Regions from separate parts of the Peptoniphilus grossensis genome, predicted to be linked through region 1. Evidence: a T-box and tRNA genes for the amino acid it is inferred to sense, from the RefSeq annotation. Region 1 holds a T-box; the other holds one or more tRNA genes.

Region 1 (12,263 bases):
CTTTAAGTTAAATATAATATTGTTAAATACTTTATCTCGAGCTTTGCACTTGTAGAAATAATGGCAGCAGTTAAACGATGGAAAATTCAAGGGAGCTAGACTTAAATATTTATTAAAAATTAAAAGGAGGAAAATTTATTATGACAGGTGCTATGTTTACAACACTATTTCAAAGCATATGCTTTCTATCACTATTTTTATTAATAGGATTCTTTTTGAGAGCAAAGGTTAAAGCTTTTCAAGAAACATTTATACCAGCAAGTGTAATTGGTGGTTTTATACTTTTATTACTTGGACCTATAGGTTTTGGAATACTCCCAATACCAGAAGAATGGATTAAGATTTGGTCACTTATTCCAGGCATTTTAATTGTGCCAGTTGTTACGGCGACACCACTTGGTTTAGATCTTGGTGGAAAGAATGCGGCGAAGAAATTTAAGCCGGCAATACCATTATTTTTTATAATGTTTGCTACTTATTATCTTCAAAATGCAATTGGATTCGGGACTAATAAATTATTTAGATCAATGGGTCAAGATTTATACGACACATTCGGTTGGGAACTTTGCATAGGTTATACTGGTGGTCACGGAACTGCGGGTATTCTTGGCAATATGCTTAACGAACTAAATATTCCTTATTGGGAAACTGCTCAAGGAGTTGCAGTAACTATGGCAACTTTTGGTCTTGTTGGTGGGATCTTAATAGGTATGGTTTTAATTAACTGGGCAGCTAGAAAGGGAGAAACTGCAATATTAAAAGAGCCTGGAGATATTCCAAAGGATGTTAAAATAGGTTATGAAAGAGATGTAACAAAACAAGGTTCTATTGGTAGAGAAACGACAAAATCTGCATCTATGGATACAGTAACTTTTCACGCTGCAGTAATTTTTTTAGGTTGTCTAATTGCTTATGGAATATTAGCTGTATCTAAAAAATATAATATTCCTGGGCTAAAATCTATTTCAGTTTGGGCATATGGAATTTTAGTAATGTTTATTATTTGGGCAATTATTAAAAAATTAAATCTGGACTTTTTAATCGATAGTAATGTCAAGGGTAAAATTACAGGATCTCTTACTGAATTTGCAGTTATTGGAGCTGTAGCTTCACTTCCACTTAAGACGGTTTTCACATATTTTGTTCCAATAATGGTAATGGTAATCTTAGGATATATTGGAACTGTAGGCATCCTCATGATATTATGTAAGAGATATTTAAAAGTTGATTGGTTTGAGCATATGATAGCAACTCTTGGAATGAGTACTGGTGTATTTTTAACAGGATTATTGCTATTAAAGATTTGTGACCCTGATTCTGAAAGTACTGCACTTGGAAATTATTCAATTTCCTTCTCAATAATTTCAGCTGTTACATTTGCTTTAATGCCATTAGTATTAAATATAATATTAACTAAAGGACCAGGAACTGCATTTATATTAACTTCTGGTCTAACAGTTGTTGGAATAATAGCAACAATGATTTCATCAAAATTACTTTTAAAGGATTGATGAATTGGACTAGTAAAATTTTAAGGAGAATGATATGGATAAATATAACGACGAGCTTATTAAACTCGCTAAAAACATTTGGGAATTTGCGGAAATTAAGTGGAAAGAATATAGATCTGTTGAAGCTCAAAAAGAAATTTTAAAAAAACATGGATTTAAAATAAAAGAAAATTTGGCTGATTTGCCGACTGCTTTTAGTGCAGAATTTGGCGATGAAGGTGGAATAAGCATTGGACTTTTGGGAGAATTTGACGCATTATCTGGTCTTTCTCAAGTTGAAGACTTGGCTGAGAGAAAAGAAAAAGTAAAGGGAGAATGTGGTCACGGCTGTGGTCATCATCTTTTGGGAACGGCATCTATTGGTGCTTCCTTAAAAATTAAAGATTATATAGAAAAAAACAATTTTAAGGCAAAAGTAATTTACTTTGGTTGTCCAGCTGAAGAAGGTGGAAGTGGAAAAGCATTTATGGCAAAGGCTGGTTGTTTCGATGCTCTTGACATTGCAATTACATGGCATCCTTTCACTGGGAATGCAATATTTACTGGTTCGCTACAAGCTAACAAACAAGTATATGTTAGATTTAGAGGTAAGGGAGCTCATGCGGCAGCATCACCTCATCTTGGAAGATCTGCCCTTGATGGACTTGAACTTGTAAATATTGGAGTTCAATTTTTAAGAGAACATATGCAAAGTTTTGAGAGAATTCACTATTCAATAGTTGATCCAGGTTCTGCGTCCCCAAATGTAGTTCAACCCTATGCAGAAGGATTATACCTAATCAGGTCAAAAAATACCGAACATGTAAATAGACTTTACGAAAGATTTGAAAAAATTGTTGAAGGTGCAGGTCTTATGACTGAAACTGAACCAGAAATAATTTTTGACAAAGCTTGTTCCAATGTAATTCCAAATCCTGTAATCGAAGAAGAACTTTATAAAGCTTTTTTGGAAGAAGGACCAGTTGAATTTACAGAAGAAGAAATAAATTATGCAAGAAAGTTTAGAGAAACTTATCCTCAAGAGAATATTGAAAGCGAAAATACAATTGGCTTTGCTGAGGACAAAAATGCTGAATTAAATTATCTAAAAGAAAATATATTATATGACAAAATTTTAGATTACAAACATTCCAACGAAATAGTAATGGGTTCTTCAGATGTTGGAGATTGCTCTAATGTAGTGCCAACAGCACAAATAATTACAGCTTGCTTTGCTATTGGAACGGCTGCTCATTCATGGCAAGAAGTAGCTCAAGGAAAATCTTCTATAGCAATGAAAGGAATGCTAAAGGCTGCTGATGTAATGGCAAGGGCAGCTATTAGCTTCATTGAAAATCCTGAGCTTGTTAAAAAAGCAAAAGAAGAATTTATAAAGGTGCGTGGAGAAAAATTTATTTCACCAATACCTGATGGATCTAAACCAAGGATGGATTAAGATGAAAGATATTTTAAAAAAGTCAGAAGAAAATCAAAAACTTTTAGTGGATATTCGGAGAGAACTTCATATGAATGCTGAAACCTCACAAAATGAAGTAGAAACTTCAAAGATAATTATGAAATATCTTGACAAGTTTAATATTCCCTATATTAGTGAGGTAGGGGGACATGGCATTATCGCAGAAATTACTGGTTCTGAACCTGGTAAAGTTGTTGCATTAAGAGCCGATATGGATGCTCTTGAAATGGAAGAAGAAAGAGATATAAGCTTTAAATCCAAAAATAAAAATGTAATGCATTCTTGTGGTCATGATTCACATATGACTTTTCTTCTAGGTGCTGCAAAATTGTTAAATGAAAATAAAGATAAAATAAAGGGAAAGGTGAAACTTGTATTTCAACCGGCAGAAGAGTTATCGCCAATTGGTGGTGCACCAAAAATTTTAGAATCAGGTTTATTAAATGATGTCGACGCTATTTTTGGATCTCACGTTTGGCCAGATCTGCCCTTTGGGAAAATTGCAATAAAAGAAGGAGCCATGATGGCAAATTCTGATCACTTTACAATAAAATTTATTGGAGCATCATCTCACGCAGCAAAACCTCACGAAGGTGTTGATGCTATAGTAATGGGTTCCCAATTTATAAATGCTATGCAGACTTTAATTTCAAGAAATACTGATCCAATGAATTCCGCAGTTTTAACTGTTGGAAGATTTATTGCAGGAACTAGATATAATGTAATGGCTGAAGAAGCTTTGATAGATGGTACTTGTAGAACTTTTTCAAAGGAAGATAGAACGAGAATTTTTAAAGATATGGGAAATCTTGCTAGAGCAATTGCTGAAGTTAATCATGGACATTGTGAATACAATTATGGGTTTGGATATCCAGCTGTTATGAATGAAAAAAATTCTGTGAAATTAGTGAAGAAAAGTGTAGTTGATTTATTTGGAGAAGATTCGCTTTTAGAAATTGATAAACCAGCAATGACAGCAGAAGATTTTGCTTTTTATCTTCAAAAAATTAAAGGAGCTTTCTATTGGGTAGGAATTGGAAAAGAAGGAGAAAAGAATTATCCTCTTCATAGCAAAAAATTCTATCTAAATGAAGATATATTATATAGAGGCGCTGCTCTTATGTGTGTAATTGCATTAAACTTCTTGAATGAGAATTAATATTTTATTTTTTTAAAAAGCTTTAGGTCTCCTTGGAGACCTTTTTATTAATATAATTTATAAAAGCACTTATATTTTACAAATTTACTATAGAATATTATAATTTAATAAAGAGTATTGAATTTAGGGTGTTTTACAAAGGAGAAAAAATGGACTACAGAAATGGATATAAAGAAACTATTAAGGCGAGAGAGCGAATAAGAGATTATGTGTATGATACACCTCTTGTAAGGCTTGATTATATTTCTGAAATTTTAGGCACAAGTGTTTATGCAAAGTTAGAAAATATGCAAAGAACAAATTCTTTTAAAATCAGAGGTGCGTTAAATAAAATTAGGAAACTTTCGCATGAAGAGTTACAAAGGGGAGTTGTTACTGCTTCTAGTGGCAATCATGGTAAGGCAATAGCGACTTGTGCAAAGATGCTAGGGATTCCTGCAAAAATTGTTCTTCCAGATACTTCTACTGATATAAAGAGACAGATGATAAGAGATCTTGGTGCTGAAATTGTTATTTCAACTGTGGAAAAAAGATTTATTGTTGCAAAGGAAATTTCTGAAAGGGAAGGAATGACTTTTATTCATCCCTTTGATGATTTAGATGTTGCTGAAGGTCAAGGTACTATTGCTGTTGAAATTTTAAATAAAATGGATCACTTGAAGATGATCGTGCCTATTGGAGGCGGTGGACTTATTTCCGGAATAGCTATGTACACTAAGGGAGTAACTAGATGGGCAAAGGTAATTGGTGTCGAGCCAGAAAATGTAGCAAGATATACAAATTCTTTAAAGGAAGGGAAGCCAACTGAAGTTAATAGAGGCGAGACTCTCGCCGATGGATTGTTATCAGTTAAACCTGGAGAAAGTGTTTTTCCTATTGTAAGAGATTTGGTTGATGATGTTGTAACTTGTGAAGATAAAAGTATTAAAAAAGCTTTGGATTTGTTGTATAATAAAGAAAAATTAATTGTTGAACCGTCTTCTGCTATTGGACTTGGAGCAATTTTAGAAGGAAAAATAAAATACGATGAAAGAGACAAATTAGTTTTAATCATCACAGGTGGTAATGTGGAAGGTAGAGTAATTGAAAAAATAATTAATTCTTAAGGAGGAAGCTATGAGGGATTTTATTTGTAGTAAATTTAGTAATGTAGAACCATCTGGAATTAGAAAAATTAACGAAAAAACTCTTGAAATGGAAAGAGAAGGAAAAAAGATCTACCATTTTGAAGTTGGCAGACCTGATTTTGATACTCCAAAGGTTATAAAGGATGCAACTATAAAAAGCATTGAAAGGGGAGATGTTTTTTATACTTCAAATTTTGGAATTATGCCACTGAGAGAAGCTGTTGCTGAAAAATTAAGAGAGGATAATAATTTAGATTATTCTGCAAAGGAAATTCTAATAACGGCAGGTGCATCTGAAGCAATTTTTGACACTTATTCATTAATTTTAGAAGAAGGAGACGAAATCCTAATTCCAAATCCATGTTGGCCAAATTATGTAAATGCGGCTCATATCATGAATGCAGTGCCAGTTAGATATAGTTTGTCAGAAGAAAATGATTTTCAAATTGATTTTAATGAGTTAGAAGAACTTGTTACAGAAAAAACTAAGGCAATTGTAATTATCACGCCATCAAATCCAATTGGATCTATGCTTTCAAAGGAAACTTTAGAAAATCTTGCTGATTTTGCAAAAAGGAAAGATATTTTAGTAATTTCTGATGAAATTTATGAAAAAATTGTCTACGGAACTAAGAAGCACTATTCTATAGCATCCTTTGATGAAATGAAAGAAAGAACTATTACTATTAATGGTTTTTCAAAAACATATTCTATGACTGGTTTTCGTCTTGCATATATTGCAGCACCAGAGGAATATATTAGAGTTTTAAATATTATTCACCAACACAATACATCTTGTGCAACATCCTTTGTGCAACATGCAGGTATCGTTGCTCTAAAAGAAGGGCAAGAAGGTGCACAAAAAATGTTGAAAGAATACAAGAGAAGGCGTGATTATATTGTTGAAAAAGTTAATTCAATAGATGGGCTTAGCCTAAATAATCCTGACGGGGCTTTTTATGCTTTTATTAACATCAAGGGAGTTGGAGTTAGTGCAGAAGAATTTTGCAAGTATTTACTTGACGAATTATGTGTTGCACTAGTTCCAGGTAATGTATTTGGAACAGCAGGAGAAGGCTTTGTGAGACTTTCCTATGCAAGTAGTTATGAAGACATTGTTGAAGGTCTAGACAGGATAGAAAAAGCTTGTAAACATTTTATGAATAAGTAGAAAGTTTTTGTCAATATAGAAAAATGGAAAAAATTTTCGTTATTATTTTAAATGTAATTATCTTTGGACTAATGTCAATTTTACTTTCTAGGATTGGTAGAGAGGGGAGTCTACTATTAAAATTGATTTATTCAATAATTTTAGTCATGGCAGGATTTAATATAGCAAATAAAATAGAGTAGGCTTCATTATGAATCCTACTCTATTTTATTTGCGTAAGTTTTTAAAAGTATGCCAACGACTTTATGAAATCTTGCGATATTGGTAATATAAGCGTAGTCGTTGCCATAAATTTTTTTGATGTTTAAGCTCTCCGATTCTTCACCAGTGAATACTCCAAAGGTATTTATACCCATTAATCTTGTCAAGAGAACTTCCTTTGATGTGTCCATGACTGCTTCGTCATCCTTATAATTTTCGCCGGGAATTTTTGATGTACCCACAATTCCTATGTCAATTTCATCAAAGGGAAGTCCATCAGTTAAAATTATTAAAAATCTCCTTGAATCATAATTTTTTGAAATTAAATGTCGCATGAATTTTATTGCAAGGCCATCTCGGTTAGAGCCGCTGGGTGAATACTTGAAGATGTTCATGTTTTTAATTTGAGGGTCATTGTAATCTCTATATTTTTTTATAACGAGATAATTGTAAAAATTATTGTAAGAAAAAATCCTAGTTTTTATATTTAAGCTTGTTAGAGACTCTGCAATAATGTAGCTTTCTGTTGCTACAATTTCTTTTCTTTTGTTTTGGGATGCAGAGGAGTCTAGCAGAATGTCAACAAAAATTTCGTTGGAATCCTTGTGATTTATTTTATTGAAAATTTTATAATCGCTAAGTTCCTTTGATTTCCAAATTTCAGAGGCAATAATTTTTCCCTCATTTGATTTTGCAATTTCATCTTCAGATTCTCTCAGCAGAGAATTTTTTATTATGCTTGAAAGTTCACGAATTGCACGTTGATTTTGGATTTTGTTGTCTTCGTAAAATTTTAAATTTTCTAGGTAATTATTATTTTCTTCTTTGGCAAAATAGGAATTTTTATTTTTAAATTCGCCACTGGGAAAATAAATTTTAATATCATTATGAATGTCTGTTGCGATTTTTGACGCAATTTTATCGGCAGTATGCCTTTTGATTTTTTCTATACCATAGTGTTTTTCTAATGCGTCGTAAATATTTTGGTCGCCAAAATTATTTTTAAAATTGTCTTCTTTTACATTTATATCTCTATAATCGTCGTTAAAGAAAGTAAACTCAGCAGATTCAATATTGTACCTTTCGAGAAAAGTGTTGTCCACAAATTTTTTTCTTTTGTAAGGGCGATTGTTATTTGAAGAAGAGTTGGACTTTGCTTCCTTTTTTAATTTCTCATAACTTTCGTCAATGTCATTTGGAAGATTTTTGTTAATGTGAAAATACTTTTTGAATAAATATTTTAAAAATTCTAGGTACTTAAATGTGTCTAAGCTTTTAAAACCATAAATTTCATCTAACATTTCTTCTAAAACTTTTTGAACCTTTGGGAATTTTCCTCTTTCTTTTCTAATGTATCCAATTTTTAACTCTGTTGTTAAAATTATTTTTTGTCTATTCAAGTGTTTTAAAATTTCTTCATCGTGAGATTTTTTGAAATCCAAAGTGCCAGGTCTTTCTAAAATCATTTCATGTGAAAAAATATTTTCAATAATTAGTTTTGAAATTTCCCATAAATCTTTTTTATTGTTTAAATTATTTATATATCTTTTGAAAAAGTCATCAATTGTATAAAAATAAAAATATTTCGACGCATAGCCAAGGATTGCAGCTTCGTAGGAGTCCTCTGGTTTTAGCGAGAATTTAAAAATATCGAAGTTATAAAGATCTGAAACAGTCCAAAATATATTTTTTAGTCTATTTTTATCCTTCAAATAAATCAGCTCTTTCAATATTTTTTATAAAGAGAGTGTCTATTACATCTGTAACGATTTCTCTCTCGTAGGAGTCAAAGGTTTTATCTACAATTCCAAGTTCAAGGGAATCTCTAATGCCTAATCCTTTATTCATAAGTTCAATGCTAGAAAGGAGTCCGCGAAGATCAATTGCCTTTGAAGAAATTTCTGAGTTAAGGGATTTCTCTTGCAAGTCCAAAAATAATTTTGTGAAAATTTTTATTGCATTTTTATTTAAATTTGTATTTTCTTTAAATAATTTTTCCAAATCGCTTTCTGCTATTGTTGGCATATCAATTACCAAAAACCTTGATACCAAGGCTTCGTTTAAATCACGAGTGCCAATGTAACCGTAATTCATTGTTGCTATAAATCTCGTTGCATCATTTAAGTTTAGTCTTCCATAACCAGAAACATCGATAACTCTCCTGTAATCAAGAGTTGAATGCACAACAGAGAGTGCTTCGTTTTTTGCCATATTTATTTCGTCAAATACTGCAAAGCCACCTTGTTCTGCGGCTTCGTAGACTGGTCCTTTTTTTAGGATAACTTCATTATTTTTAAAAGTATCAGAACCAATAAGACTTGAAGGGTCTGATGTAATGTTTAGAGAAATCGTCCAAAGAGGTCTCTTAAAAAGATAGGCAAGATTTTCTGCTAAAACATTTTTGCCCGTTGCCTTTGGTCCAGATAGAAGGATGTTATCGCCAGATAAAATTGCTGCGATTGCCTTCTCCCAAGTTTTTTTGCCATAATATTTATATTTAATTTTTGGAATTCTATATCTATATTCTTCATTTAATTCATGTTTTTCTATAAATTCATCCACTCCATTGAGTAGATCTTCTGAAACGCCTTGTGAAAGTAAAAACTTTCTCATTTCATCACCTCTAGCATATTATAACAAAAAGAAAAAATTTTATCTTAAATAATAATTTGTAAGAAATTGAAAAATTATTCTATGATATAATAAAATAAAAGGGGGATTATTATGGCTTGTGTGTCTAAATCTATAATAAGTTTAATAATAGGTTTTGGATTTTTTGTTGCAGTTTTTGTCCTTATAATATTGGCAATAATTGCCTTAATAAAATATATAAAAAACAATAGATGAACTAAAAATTAAATATATGACAATGGAAATGTTTTAATTTTACCATAACCTTTTATGATAATTAGTTGTTTTAAATATTTAATTTTACAAGGTTGTATGATATTGTAAATGTTAGGATTTATAACTAGGTTCAAAATATCAACGATTATTTTTATTTACAAAGAAATATTTTGATTAATAATCTTTTAACATAGTATTATTTAATTAGTTGACTTTACTTTACACGCTAAAGACTTGAACTTATTTTTCCTTGTGGTATAATATTAAAAACTAAAAAAGGCGATAATTGAGAATAGTAATTTTAAAAAGTTTTTTAGAGAGCAGGTGGTAGGTGCAAATCTGTAAACATTTAAAGTGAATCCACCTCATAGTCTATGAATTTTTAAGTGAACCATTTGGTTAATTAGGGTGGCAACGCGGGTCTCTCGTCCCTTTAGGGATTGAGGGGCTTTTTTTTTATTTTAAGGGAGGATTTATGTTAGACATTAAATTTGTAAGAGAAAACCCAGAAGCAGTTAAGGAAAACATCAAAAAGAAATTCCAAGATGAGAAACTTCCACTAGTTGATGAAGTTATAAAAATCGACGAAGAACTTAGAGAAGCAAAAACTAAGGGAGATAATCTTCGTGCAGAAAAAAATCAAACTTCAAAAGAAATAGGAAGCTTTATACAAAAGGGTGAAAAGGATAAAGCCGAAGAAGCTAAAAAAAGAGTTGCTGAAATAAATAAAGAAATCACAGAATTAGAAGCAGCTGAAAGAGATCTTGGCGAAGAACTTAAAAAAAGGATGCAAATTATTCCACAAATGATTGATGATTCAGTGCCAATAGGAAAAGACGACAGTGAAAATGTGGAAATCGAAAGATTTGGTGAACCAGTTATACCGGATTACGAAGTACCCTATCATGTTGATATCATGGAAACCTTTGATGGAATTGATTTAGATTCAGCTAGAAATACATCAGGAGCAGGATTTTATTATTTAAAGGGCGATATTGCAAGACTTCACTCTGCAATTTTATCCTATGCAAGAGATTTTATGATTGATCGTGGATTTGAATATCACATTCCACCATTTATGATTCGTTCAGATGTTGTTACTGGTGTAATGAGTTTTGCTGAAATGGAAAATATGATGTATAAGATTGAAGGAGAAGACCTTTATCTAATTGGTACATCAGAACACTCAATGATTGGTAAATTTATTAATACAATTACTCCAGAAGAAGATATGCCACTTGCATTAACTTCTTATTCTCCATGTTTTAGAAAAGAAGTTGGAGCTCATGGAATAGAAGAAAGAGGAGTTTATAGAATTCACCAATTTGAAAAGCAAGAGATGGTTGTAATTTGCAAGCCCGAAGATTCAAAGGATTGGTTTGTAAAATTATGGCAAAATACAGTGGACTTCTTCCGTTCATTAGAAATTCCTGTAAGAACTCTTGAATGTTGTTCTGGCGACTTGGCAGATTTAAAGGTAAAATCTCTTGACGTTGAAGCCTTCTCTCCAAGACAAAATAAATACTTTGAAGTTGGATCTTGTTCAAATCTTGGAGATGCACAAGCAAGAAGACTTAATATTAAACTTCGTGGTAAAAATGGAACATATCTTGCACATACTTTGAACAACACAGTTGTTGCACCGCCAAGAATGTTAATTGCCTTCTTAGAAAATCTTCTACAAGAAGATGGCAGTGTAAAAATTCCAAAACCACTTCAAATGTATATGGGCGGAAAGGAAAAGATTGTTCCAAAAAAATAATTTAAGAGAATATTTTTGGGTAATATTAACTTAGATTGTTTTAGGCAAAATAATTTGATATAATTTATTCACTTAGGGGAGTAACTTTTAAATTTTCAGTCGTCATTACGGCATTGCCCGGCTGGAAAGCTTAGTATTAAGTATGTGAGACCGATGTAACAATCGGTCTCTTTTTTTATTTTATATGAAATTATAAGGAGGAATTATGGAAAAAAATTGGTATAATCAGTCGCCAGATGAGACCTTGAAAAATCTCTCGACAACAAAAGAGAAGGGACTATCTCATGAAGAAGCTCAAAACAGATTGCAAGAGTATGGAGAAAATGCACTTGAGGCAGAAAAGAAAAAATCCTTTGGAGAAAAGCTAAAGGAGCAAATCCTAGACCCAATGATAATTATTTTAATTGCAGCAGCAATTGTATCTGTTTTTGTAGGAGAAGCCCTTGATGCTGGAATTATCATTGCAATTGTAATTGTAAATGCCTTTCTTTCAATTTATCAAGAGGGAAAAGCAGAAGAAGCCATTGAAGCACTACAAAAGATGTCTTCGCCAAAGGCAAAGGTAATAAGAGATGGCGAACATGAAGAAGTTGATTCAAATAAATTAGTTCCAGGAGATATTATTGTCCTTGAAACAGGAGATATTGTTCCAGCAGATTTAAGGCTTATAGAATCATCAAATTTAAAAGTCGACGAATCATCACTTACTGGAGAATCTGTTGCTGTGGAGAAACACTATGACGCAATATATAGTGGAAAAATGGAAATTGGAGATAGAGAAAATTTAGCTTATTCTTCAACAATTGTAACTTACGGTAGAGGAATGGGAGTAGTTATTGAAACTGGACACAATACAGAGATTGGCAAGATTGCAACTTCAATTGCAACGGTAGGAGAAGAACAAACACCCTTGCAAAGAAAACTTGCAAAACTTTCAAAAACTCTTGGAATTTTGGTAATAGTAATCTGTGCAGTTGTAATGGCTGTTGGACTTTTATATAAACATGATCCATTAGATATGTTTATGAC
Region 2 (12,263 bases), 980 kb from region 1:
ACAAGTTTTTTACTCACAATACATAGCTTTTATTTAATTTATAAGTAAAATAGTTGGAGCGAAAGGAGGAGGAAAGTTGTCCAAAATCAGCTTAAATAATATATGTAAAAGATACGAGGAGAATGAGGACTATTCAGTAAAGGATTTTTCTATAGAAATTAATGAAAGTGAATTTATTGTTTTCGTTGGCCCTTCAGGTTGCGGGAAGTCCACTAGCCTTAGGATGATTGCAGGTCTTGAAGATATAACTAGTGGTGAGCTTTACATCGACGGAAAATTATCAAATAATGTGCCACCAAAGGATAGAAACATAGCAATGGTTTTTCAATCCTATGCACTTTATCCTCATTTAACCGTTTACGACAACATAGCTTTTGGATTGAAAATTAGAAAACTAGACAAAAAAACAATTGATTATAAAGTTAAAAAGACTGCAGAAATTTTAAATTTGACTAATTACTTAAAGAAAAAGCCAAAGGAGCTATCTGGTGGTCAAATGCAAAGAGTTGCCCTTGGAAGAGCAATTGTAAAGGAAAGTGATATCTTCTTAATGGATGAACCACTTTCAAATTTAGATGCAAAACTTAGAGTTGAAATGCGAAAGGAAATTTTAAATTTAAAAAATAAATTAGGTTCCACAGTAATTTATGTAACTCATGACCAAACAGAAGCTATGACAATGGCAAGTAGAATTGTCTGTTTAAATAATGGCATAATCCAACAAATTGGAACACCGAGAGAACTTTATACTAATCCAATAAATGCTTTTGTGGCAGGATTTTTAGGTTCACCATCTATGAATTTTATTGAAGGTAAAGTTAAGGATAAAATTTTTTATGATGATGACAATAATAAAATTATAAGTGGAGTAAATTCACATGACGGAAGGGTAACTCTTGGAATTAGACCTGAGTCAATTGAACTTTCTAAAGAGGGGGATCTTCCCTTTAATATAAATTTAATTGAACTTTTGGGATCTAATTATGATATTTCTGGAAAAATTTTTGAAAATAAAATTGTTTTAAAATGTGATCTTGAAAAAAATCCAAAGAATAATGGAGAATTATTTGTAAAAATTCCATTGGAAAAAACTTATTTATTTGACAGAGATTCAGGAGATAGAATTTTTGTAGGTGAAAAGCATGAAGATTAGTGCAAGAAAAAGTTACGAGAGAAAGCTTGGATTTAAGGAATTTTTAATTTATTTTTTAATTCCCTTGGCTCCACTGATAATTTTTTGGTTTTTGCCAATGATTGCATCATTTCTAATTTCCTTTACGAATTGGAATTATGTAAGTCCAAACTTTGATGTAGTTGGCGTAGATAATTACAAATATATTTTGCGAAGTAATTTCTTTTGGCAAGCTTTAAAAAATACAATTGTCTTTGGCATTGGCACAGTTATTCCTGTATTATTTTTCGGCTTTGTCTTTGCGCTTTTCTTGCAAGGAAATTTCAGGGGTAAATTAATTTATCAAGGATTTTTATTTTCACCGTGGGTTACTCCCATGGTTGCGATGTCCATTGTGTGGTCTTGGATGTTAAGGGGCGATGTCGGTTTAATAAATAGATGTCTTGCCATGGTGGGAATAAATGGCCCCGAATGGTTATCAAATGAAAACACAGCTATGATTGCAGTAATTATGGTAACTATCTGGAAAAATTCTGGATGGGCGATGTTATTTTACACAGATGCCATGAGCAAAATCCCAAGTAGTTTATTTGAAGTTGGCGAGCTTGAAGGGATAAATATTTTTGAAAAAATAAAATATATTTACTTTCCAATGACTAAAAACACAACTTTTTTCTTATTGATTATGAATTTAATAACATCAATTCAAGCTTATGATCAGTTTTCAGTTTTGACGAGAGGAGGGCCTGCTGGTTCAACTAGAACTCTTCTATATATGTTTTATCAAATGGCCTTTGAAGAGTTTAACATGGGAAAGGCAAGTGCAATATCCCTAATTATAGTGATAATCACTGCAATGCTTTCACTATTTATGATTTTTATGAGAAGGAAGATGGAATCATGATGAAAAAAATAGGAAGACATTTTGTGCTAATAATTTTATCGGTAATTACTTTTTTTCCACTAATGTGGATGATGTCAAATTCTTTTAAAAGTACAGAATCTATTATGCGCAAGCCTCTTAGTTTTATGCCAGATTTTTTAGATTTTAGGAATTTTGTGGGAGCATTGAATTTAGCACCCTTTGACTTATACATCATAAATTCCATTGTAACATCAATTGTAATAGTTATTTTGCAAATTATAACAGGAGTTCTGCTTGCCTATGGAATGTATAGATTTTCCTTTAAACTAAAGGGCTTTATGTTTAAGGCAATTTTATTGACTTATATGCTTCCAGCTGCCACAACTTATGTGCCAAGTTATGTAATAATTGCAAAATTAAATTTAATCGACACCCTTTCAGGGATTATAATTTCCAATGCAGTGGCAGTTTTTACAATTTATATGCTCTACAACACCTTTAAAGAAGTTCCAAAGGAATTAATTGAGGCTGCCGAAATGGATGGCGCAAGTGATATGGACATACTTTTAAAAGTTGTACTTCCAATCTCAAAATCTACAATACTTACAAATGCGTTGATCCAGTTTGTTACAATGTATAACAATTATATGTGGCCATCACTTATCACAAATTCAAAATCAAAGTATCTAATAAGCGTTGGTCTAAATAAATTTTTCACATCACAGGGGAATTTTGGCGAGAATTTACCACTTCTAATGGCAGGAAACACCATATCAGTTCTTCCACTTTTAATTTTATTTATAGTTTTACAAAAGTGGTTTATAAAGGGAATTTCTGATAGCGGCATTAAAGGTTAAAATTTTAATTTTAATAAAAAATATTTAAAGGAGAAGAAATGAAAAAAACATTTAAGACAGTATTAATTATGCTATGCGCACTTATACTTTTTACAGGATGTTCAAGTTCTGCGAAAAATGCAATGAAGACAGAAGAAAAAACAGAAGAATCCAAGGGTAAAACTGAAATTCAATTTTGGTACGGACTTGGCTCAGTTGCCGGCGAAACTATGGAAGAAATCATCAAAGAATTTAACGAATCGCAAGATAAAGTAAAGGTAGTTGGAGTTCAACAAGCTGACTATGACGAAACCTTCCAAAAAGTACAAGCAGCTATTGCAGCTAATGAACCACCAGCAGTTTATATTGGATCAAATATTGAACTTAGAGTTAAAGATGGAATGTTAGCTGATTTAACAAAATACATGGACGACAGAACTCCAATTGACGACTATCTAGATGTATTTATGAAACCAGCAATGATTGATGGAAAAGTTTACGGCTTCCCAGCTTATGGAACTACACAAGTAATCTATTATAGAAAAGATCTCCTTGAAAAAGCGGGCATGGATCCAAAGGAAGTTTACAGCACTTGGGAAAACACATTTAAAGCATCAAAGGAAATACAAGACAAGAAAATCGCAAAATGGGGACATCTTGTAATGTACAATCACGAAAATTTAAGGGATATAGCTCTATCAAATGGAGGAAAAATTTTATCTGACGATGGCAAAAAAGTTTTAATAAATAGTAAAGAATGGGTTGACTCTTGGAATTTTATAAGACAACAAATTTTTGAAAACAAAACTACAAAAATCGAATCAGGAGGACAAGGTTGGGAATATTGGTATAGAACTATTGACAATGTAATGAATGGTGAAGCGATGTCCTACACAGGTTCATCGGGAGATAAGGGAGACCTTGACTTTACAAAAATTGCATCACTTCCACAACCGGGCTTAAATGGAAATCCAGCAAGACCAGTTGCAGGAGCTCACTCACTTCTTGTGCCAGAAGCTGCAAGTGAAGAACAAAAGAAGGCAGCTTACGAATGGATTGCATACTTCACAAGCCCAGAAGTTTCAGCAAAATGGTCAGAAAAAATTGGATATATTCCTGTAAGAAAGTCTGCAAAAGATGTCGATGAATACAAGAAATTTATAGAAGAAAATCCTTATGCAAGAGTTCCCTATGAACAAGCAATGCACGCTTCACCTGCCTTTATTGACCCAACAGATGGAAAAATCACAGACGCACTTTCAATTGCAGCGGATAAAGTCGAACTTCAAAATGTAGATGCAAAAACTGCTCTTGATGAAGCAGCAAAGACTGCACAAGCAGCACTTGATGAAATTAACAAATAATAAAATTAAAAAAAAGCTTTGGGTTAAAGCCCAGAGCTTTTTTAAGGAGAAAAATGAAAAACATTACAAAAAATTTAAAAGATGGCTACAATGAATTGATTTTAAGAATAAATTTAGAAGATTTAAAAGAAAATTCACTAAAGCTTAGCATAAAAGGAGAAGATTTTTTTATAACTTTATTTGTATATGCAGAAGATGAAATTGTGGGTAGCATCACTACAAATAGAGATACCGAAAGATATATGTCGAAAAATATTTTAAAATCTTCAAATGGCTTTAAAGCCTTAAAAAGTGGCGACTACAAAATAGCCTATATTCTTCATAAAAAAAGTGACGTAATTTTAAAAATTGAAGAAAAAAATAGCGACCTAAATTCAAAGGATGAAATTTCAATCACAGAAGATGAAGTTAAGTGTGAAGAGGAAAAATGGTACGCAGGAGATTTTCACACCCACACTTTTTACTCTGACGGAAAACTTTCAAGAGAAGAAAATATAAAAATTGCAAAGGATAGAGGACTTTCCTTTTTTGCTCCAACGGATCACAATTTTAATCATAGCAAATTTCCAAAAAGTGATTTGCTAATTATCGAAGGAACGGAAATCACGTCAAAGTTTGGGCATATAAATTTATTTTTCACAAATGAATCTATTTTTTCTAAATTTTCAGTTAAAGGTTTAAATACAGAAGATTGGCTAAAGGAAGTTTTAAAAAATATTAAAGGGGAAATTTACTCTATAAATCATCCCTTTATGGAAACCTTTGAATTTTTAGTTTCTGATTATAATTTGTCTGACTTAAAATTTATGGAAATTATAAATGACCCAACATATTTGACTTCAATTGACGCAATGGAAAAAGCACTTCTTGCTTGGGACATTCTTCTAAAAAATGGCTACGTAGTTTATGGAATTGGCGGCAGTGATTCACACCTTTATCCCTATGAAAAATATGAAAATTCAAATTATCCATCGCTTCTTGGAGATCCAAAGACCTTTATATTTGCAAAAAATCTTTCAAAAGATGAAATAAAAAAAGCCATGCTCCAAGGAAAAATTTCTGTATCTCGTGAAAAATTAATTGAACTAAAAAAAATAGGCAAATATGAATTTACTATGAAATTGGAAGAAAACACTTTTCACAATAAAAAAATTCATATAGAATTAATAGTAGATGGAGAAATTTATGAAACTTACGAAGATAATTTGCATGTAAAGCTAAAATTAGATAAAAATTATCACTATGTGAGGGCAAATGTAAGATGTGAGGATGGAGAACTCTACGGATTCACTAATCCCTACTTCTATAATTTAGAAAAAAGTGTTAAAAAGATAAAAAGGTGGAAGGAACTTCAAAAATTAGTATGATCAAGGCAATTTTATTTGATAAAGATGGAACTCTACTTAAATTTTCTAAAATTTGGGTGGAATCAATTGTAGAATTTTTAAAGGTGAAAAATTTAAGCGAAGATTCAAAGAAAAAACTTTTAAAAAAAATAGGAGTAAAAGAAAATAAAAAAGTAGATGAAAACTCTATTCTTTCTTCTGAAACTGTAAAGGATTTGGCGATTATATTTTCAGAATTTATGGAGGAAAGCATAGAGGAAATTTACAAAGAAATTGACGATTTTCTGCTAGAATTTTTAAAAAACAATAAAGATGGAATAAAGGAAACTTGCGACCTAAAAAGTTTATTTGCGGACTTAAAAGAAAGAGGAATTCTTATAGGACTTTTCACTTCCGATAATTATAGGCAGGCGAAATTTTCTATGGAGTATTTAGAACTTGACAAATTTATTGACTTTTATGCAGCAGCAGATTTATATGAAAAGAAACCTAGTACAGAAAGCCTAGAAATTTTTAAGGACAAGTATTCCCTTAAAGATGATGAAATTATAATTGTTGGAGATTCAAAAGTAGATATGATTTTTGGAAGGGACACCCTAAAATTAGGCGTACTATGTGGCACTGGCTCCAGAGAGATGTTAGAAAAATACACTGAAAATATTTTAGAAGATCCAAGGGGAGTCTTAAAATTTTTATAGAGTAAAAAACTAAAAATTGACAAAAAAACAAGGGCTTCTCGAGCCCTTTTAAAATACAAATTATTATTCAGCGTCCTCTTCAGTTTCAGAAACAGTAGGAACTTCTGCAGAAACTTCTTCCTCACCTTCTTCAGGTTCTTTTTCTTCTGTTGGTTCAACAAGAGTTGCAACAGTTTCTTCAGCATCAATGTCAATTTTAATATTTTCGTCGCCATAAATGTCAAGGTCAGCAACAGTTTTAACATCGCCAATTTGCATTTCAACAACATTTACAATAGCTTCAGAAGGAAGATATTTTGGAAGGCAAGTTACTTCAACTTCGTTTAATACTTGGATTAATGAAGATGGTTGAACCTTAACTTCTTCTCTACCTTCAAGAACAACAGGAACTGCAACAGTAAGTTCAGTGTTCATATCAACTTCAAATAGGTCAAAGTGAACCATTGCATTTTTAATATGGTGCATTTGAACTTCTTTAAAAAGAACGGAAACAGTTTCTCCATCAACTTCGATTTCAAAAATATTTGAAAATCCCTCATCAGAAAAAACCTTAAGTAAATCTTTTTCAAGACCAGATACTAACTTTGCTTCCTCTCCCTTTGAATAAAGAACTCCAGGAACTTCACCCTTAACTCTAAGTTTATCAACTTTGTTTTTGCCCTTTGCATCTCTTTTGTTTAAAACTAATTTCATATATACCTCCAAAATTATTTTATAATACCTGAACCAAGACATACATCGCCTTGATAAAAAACACATACTTGACCAGGCGTAACACCCTTGAGTGATTTTTTCAATTTAACAATATATTTACCATTATTATTTTCAAGCATCGCATCTTCATCGCTTGCTCTATATCTTATTTTAACAGATAAATCAACGGGAAGAGAAGGAATTTCTGTAATCCAAAAAACATCTTCAACTTCAAACTCATCTTTATAGAGTGCAGGGTTATTAATTCCCTGTGCTACAATTAAAAGATTATTTTTCAAATCTTTGTCGGCAACGAAGAAGGGTTCACCACTTCCAACGCCACCTATGCCAATTCCACGCCTTTGACCAATTGTGTAGTGCATAAGACCAGAATGTTCTCCAATTACATTGCCCCTTTCGTCCACAATCTTGCCAGGTTTAGTAAAAAGGAATTGGTCTAAAAATTCATTAAAATCTCTTTCGCCAATAAAACAGATTCCAGTAGAATCCTTTTTTGAAGCAGTAGAAAGATTATACTTTTTTGCAATGCTCCTTACCTCGTCCTTTTTTAACTCGCCAACGGGAAAGAGAGTCTTTGCAAGTGCATCAGACCTAACCCTTGACAAAAAATAAGACTGATCCTTATTAGGATCGGCTCCCCTTAAAAGATAAGTTTTACCATGGATATTTTTTGTACGAGCATAATGACCCATTGCAATATAATCAGCATCAAAATCCATTGCATAGTCGAGAAATGCCTTGAACTTAATTTCAGTATTGCACATTACATCTGGATTGGGAGTTCTGCCCTTTTTGTATTCACTAAGGAAGTAAGAAAAAACTCTATCTCTATATTCTTTTTCAAAATTGACAGTAAAGTATTTTATATCAAGTTGAGAACATACAGAAACTACATCAATGTAATCTTCTCTTGCCGTGCACATTCCGTCATCTTCAGCCCAGTTTCTCATAAAAACAGCTGTAACATCGTAGCCAGCTTCTTTTAAGAGAATTGCAGAAACAGACGAATCTACGCCGCCACTCATTCCTAGAATGACTTTTTTGTTTTTTTGCATCAATACCTCCAATCCACTTAATAACAATACATAATTATACAATAGTTGAGTTGAAAAATCTAGACTTATTTAAAAAATACAAGTTCTAGGGGCTTTTTGAATAAGAAATAAAAAAATTATAAAATAACTTTGAAATAAAAATTATTGTTATAGAATAAAAATTAGGGAAAAAAAATATTTCAAAATTGTTGAAATATTCATTGACAAAAAATTTTTTATGGAGTAAAATAATAAATTTATTTGACATAGTTAGACTTTTATAATATAATAAATTAGTATTAAAAGTATTTGGAAGGAATGGATATCAAATGAATCAAATGCAATTAATCAAGAAAGAACTTGAAAATCATATTGGAAAGAAAGTTATTGTACAAGCCAACAAGGGCAGAAAAAAAATTGTTACTCGCAAAGGAGTATTAAAAGCAATTTATCCAAGTCTTTTTGTACTTGAAGTTTTTAACGGAGAGGAACTTGTAACTGCAAGCTACACATATTCTGATGTACTGACATCAACTGTGAAAGTTACAGTTTTAGACGAAGATGTAAGCTATAAAGATGCAAAGATGATTTCATAAAATATTAGCTGCTTAGGCAGCTTATTTTTTTGCCTAAATTTATCGAAAAATTTTAAGAGAAGATTAAATTTTATAATAAAAGAAAAATAAAGCAAGAAGCCTTAATATACATTGATGCAAAAAAATAAATTATGAATTATAATTAATTTGAGGTGTATTATGATTAAAAAAAATGCCCACGCAAAATTAAATTTATCACTGGATATAATTGGCAAAAGGGAAAATGGATACCACGACATAAAAACCCTAATGGTAATGACAGATCTTTACGATGAGATGAATTTTTCAAAAAGCAATAAAGTAGAAATCTCACAAGACTTTAACTTTGACATAAAGGACAATTTAATTTACAAAGCTTATGAAACCTTAAAAAATAAAGCTGGACATGACCTTCCCTTTAAAGTTCAAATAAATAAAAAAATTCCAATTGCAGCAGGGCTTGCTGGCGGTACTTCCAATGGAGCAGCTACTTTTTACGCACTAAATGAACTTTATGACTTAAATTTTCAAAGGGAGGAGCTAATAGAAATGGCAAAGGATCTTGGAGCAGATTTTACATATATGATGACTAGTGGGACAAAAATTGCCAGTGGCATTGGCGATATTTTAGAAGATGTAAGGCCAATATATCTTGAAAATATTTTAATCATAAATCCCGGATATGGCATCTCAACACAGGAGGTCTACAAAAAAGCAAAGATAGATGATGAGCGAATAGATTTTCAAAAAATTTTAGATGCAATTTATAAATTAGACATAGAAAAACTAAATTTTCTTCTGAGAAATAAAATGGAAGATGTAGTTTTTAATATGCACAGAGATTTATTGGAGATTAAAAACAAATTAATTGACTTTAAATCTGCGGCATTAATGAGTGGAAGCGGCGCAACAATTTTTGGAATATTTGAAGACAAAAAATCTTTAGAGGAAGCATATTTTTATTTTAGTAAAATTTATAAACAAGTATACAAAGTGAGAGTAGGTGAAGAATTTGGCAGTTTTTGACACGGGGCCTGGCATAGTAGGTCTATACCAAGAACATCGTGACTTTTTAAACTATTATATTGACGACAAGTTTGAATACTACGGGCTTTACAAAAGGGACGCCGTAAATGAACGAATTGAATATATAAAAAAATTTTTTAAAAAGGACAAAAAAGTCTATGTCATGGACTTTGACGCCATAAATTATTTTAAAGATTTTAAAAATGCGGAATTTGGAGAAAAATCTTTAAAAAATAAACTTGCCCACAGAAAAATTTTGTGTCTTTCATCAAAGCTTACCTTAGAAGAAAAAACTCTAGATAATTTCACAAAATCCTATGTAAAATACTTTAACGCTCCACTACTTATAAACGCATGTAATGACACAATAGCAGATGAAATTATAAAAAAAATTTGCGATGAATATTTCCAAGATTTTGATTTTAATGGCTACGATTTAATTTTTCTGGCGTCAAGTGGACTTCACCTAAAAAAAGATTTTTTCAAAAAATATTTTAAGGGAATAGAAATTTTTTCAAACACAGATGCCCTTTTAGAGGATTATAAGTATAAAAAGGAAAATTACATAAGAGATTATTTCTATGTAACAAATTCAAAGAGAGGCTTTTATTCTAGAAGTGAAAAATACTTGAGAGAAAAAGGGGTTTTGAAGGATAAAGAAATCTTAAATGTATCAAAATTAAAAAAGAAAAAAGTCCTAAATAAATGGGACTAATATGTAGCCATGCACCCTATGTCGAAAGTTAACCTCATCCGTTACCCATACAGTTAGCTCAAATCAGGCGACCCTTGCGGCACACAAAAGATCTTACTTAGTGCTGCTTCGATCAAGATCTGACACGGTTCATAAGTTTCTGTTGCGCAGGACCCAATCATCAACACCACTTATATGGGGCAGGCGATAAAATTAAAATCCTAGATAGGGAATTCAGCCCTGCTGTAGCGAATTGCAGGTACAGGACATCGCTAATTTCCCGCTTAGCATGGCGATGGCGGAGAGAGGGGGATTCGAACCCCCGATACACTTTCATGTATACTCGCTTTCCAGGCGGGCTCCTTCAGCCACTCGGACATCTCTCCATAGCCTAGAAAATCATTTTACAGTAGATTTATAAAAATGTCAAGAAGGTGATATATTGAAAACAAAGGATATTGTATTAAGAGAATTAGAAAAAAACAGAGCAAATTATATTTCTGGTCAAGAATTGGCAGAAAAATTAAATATTTCAAGAACGGCAATTTGGAAGGCAATAAATAGCTTAAAGGAAAGCGGATTTCAAATTGAAGCTCAAACAAAACTTGGCTATAAACTTTTAGAAACAGACGATAAATTATCTGAAGAAGGAATAAGAAAGGGACTTCGTGAAGAATTAAAGGACATTGACATAATTGTATTTGATGAAATTGATTCAACTAATACCGAAGCAAAGCGAAGGCTATATTCTAGCGAGGTCAAGGATTTTACAGTAATTGTATCTGATATGCAAAGGGGAGGACGTGGAAGAACGGGCAAAACTTTTAAATCGCCAAAGGGAAGCGGAGTTTACTTTAGCATAATTTTACATCCAAAGGAATTTTTTGATTTTTCTTTTTTTGATTTAATCACAGTGAAGGCGGCAGTTTCCGTTCTTCAAGGTATAAAAGAGTCTACGGGGAAAGAACCTCAAATAAAATGGGTCAACGATTTATTTTTAAAGGGCAAAAAGATTTGTGGAATTTTATCAGAACTTGATGCAGACTTTGAATCAAGGAGCGTGAAGTCCGTAATTGTTGGCATTGGGATAAATGTCAACAAACCAGAGGACGATAGTTTCAAAGAATTAAAGGACATTGCAGGATATATTGAAACTGATACCATAAGAAATGAAATTTTATCTAGCATCTTAAATGCCTTTTATGAAAATAATTATAGAAAAAAAGACCACGAAATTATAGACTATTACAAAAAACATTCACTAGTAATTGGAAGGGAACTTTCCTTTGAATTAAATGGCAAAAAATATTCGGCAAAGGGGATCGACATAAACGAAAAGGGCAATTTAATAGTGGATACTGGAGAAGAAAAGATCACCATTTCAAGTGGCGAAGTTTCAATTAAGGGAGATTTTTATGAAAAGGCCTAACTTTTAAATGATTATAAATTATAGTATAATTAAAGGAAGTTGAGGAAAATATGAAGAGCCCTTTAAAAAATGAAATCAATAAAATTAAAGATGTAATCTCTTTTGGAATGCCCGCTCACAAAGGCAAGAACTTTTTTGATTTGGATATAAAAAGTGATTTGACTGAGATATTAGACACAGACAATCTCCTAAATCCAAGGGGAGCAATAAAGGACTTGCACTTAGAGATAAAAAAAATATTTGGCTCAAAAGAATCCTTTATGACGACAAATGGATCTACGGGAGCACTTCACATTGCAATTTCCATGGCTACATCCTCGGGCGACAAAATTTTAATACAGAGAAACGCACACAAGTCCATTTACAACGCCCTTCTTTTAAATGACTTAGACCCAATTTACTTAAATACAATTTACGATGAAAATCGTGCCATGTATTTTGGCATAGACCAAGAAGAACTAAAATATAAAATCAAAAAAAATAATATAAAAGCTTGCGTACTAGTAAGCCCAAATTATTTTGGCGGAATTTTAAAATTAAAGGAAATCGT

The links. A T-box is a leader RNA that pairs with one kind of tRNA and senses whether it is charged. The one in region 1 lies ahead of serS (serine--tRNA ligase), so its partner is inferred to be a tRNA-Ser.
Region 2: it has a tRNA-Ser gene. The T-box ahead of serS (serine--tRNA ligase) is inferred to sense a tRNA for this amino acid. The anticodon was not compared.

What each region holds. Positions count from the first base shown of each region.
Region 1 covers NZ_MJIH01000001.1:1,813,943-1,826,205, forward strand. The annotation lists gene BIV18_RS08735 (sodium/glutamate symporter) at 141-1,511, shown strand; gene BIV18_RS08740 (amidohydrolase) at 1,546-2,946, shown strand; gene BIV18_RS08745 (M20 metallopeptidase family protein) at 2,948-4,126, shown strand; gene BIV18_RS08750 (threonine ammonia-lyase) at 4,276-5,232, shown strand; gene BIV18_RS08755 (pyridoxal phosphate-dependent aminotransferase) at 5,243-6,424, shown strand; gene BIV18_RS10680 (hypothetical protein) at 6,448-6,606, shown strand; gene BIV18_RS08760 (vWA domain-containing protein) at 6,622-8,337, opposite strand; gene BIV18_RS08765 (AAA family ATPase) at 8,327-9,238, opposite strand; gene BIV18_RS11295 (hypothetical protein) at 9,350-9,472, shown strand; T-box leader at 9,746-9,908, shown strand; gene serS (serine--tRNA ligase) at 9,948-11,234, shown strand; gene BIV18_RS08775 (calcium-translocating P-type ATPase, SERCA-type) at 11,440-12,263, shown strand, end outside.
Region 2 covers NZ_MJIH01000001.1:832,873-845,135, reverse strand. The annotation lists gene BIV18_RS04200 (ABC transporter ATP-binding protein) at 77-1,153, shown strand; gene BIV18_RS04195 (carbohydrate ABC transporter permease) at 1,143-2,036, shown strand; gene BIV18_RS04190 (carbohydrate ABC transporter permease) at 2,033-2,854, shown strand; gene BIV18_RS04185 (ABC transporter substrate-binding protein) at 2,893-4,197, shown strand; gene BIV18_RS04180 (CehA/McbA family metallohydrolase) at 4,251-5,564, shown strand; gene BIV18_RS04175 (HAD family hydrolase) at 5,561-6,241, shown strand; gene BIV18_RS04170 (50S ribosomal protein L25) at 6,305-6,934, opposite strand; gene mnmA (tRNA 2-thiouridine(34) synthase MnmA) at 6,949-8,010, opposite strand; gene BIV18_RS04160 (Veg family protein) at 8,319-8,585, shown strand; gene ispE (4-(cytidine 5'-diphospho)-2-C-methyl-D-erythritol kinase) at 8,745-9,590, shown strand; gene BIV18_RS04150 (hypothetical protein) at 9,568-10,305, shown strand; RNA gene ffs (signal recognition particle sRNA large type) at 10,313-10,577, opposite strand; tRNA gene BIV18_RS04140 (tRNA-Ser) at 10,581-10,670, opposite strand; gene BIV18_RS04135 (biotin--[acetyl-CoA-carboxylase] ligase) at 10,727-11,713, shown strand; gene BIV18_RS04130 (aminotransferase class I/II-fold pyridoxal phosphate-dependent enzyme) at 11,764-12,263, shown strand, end outside.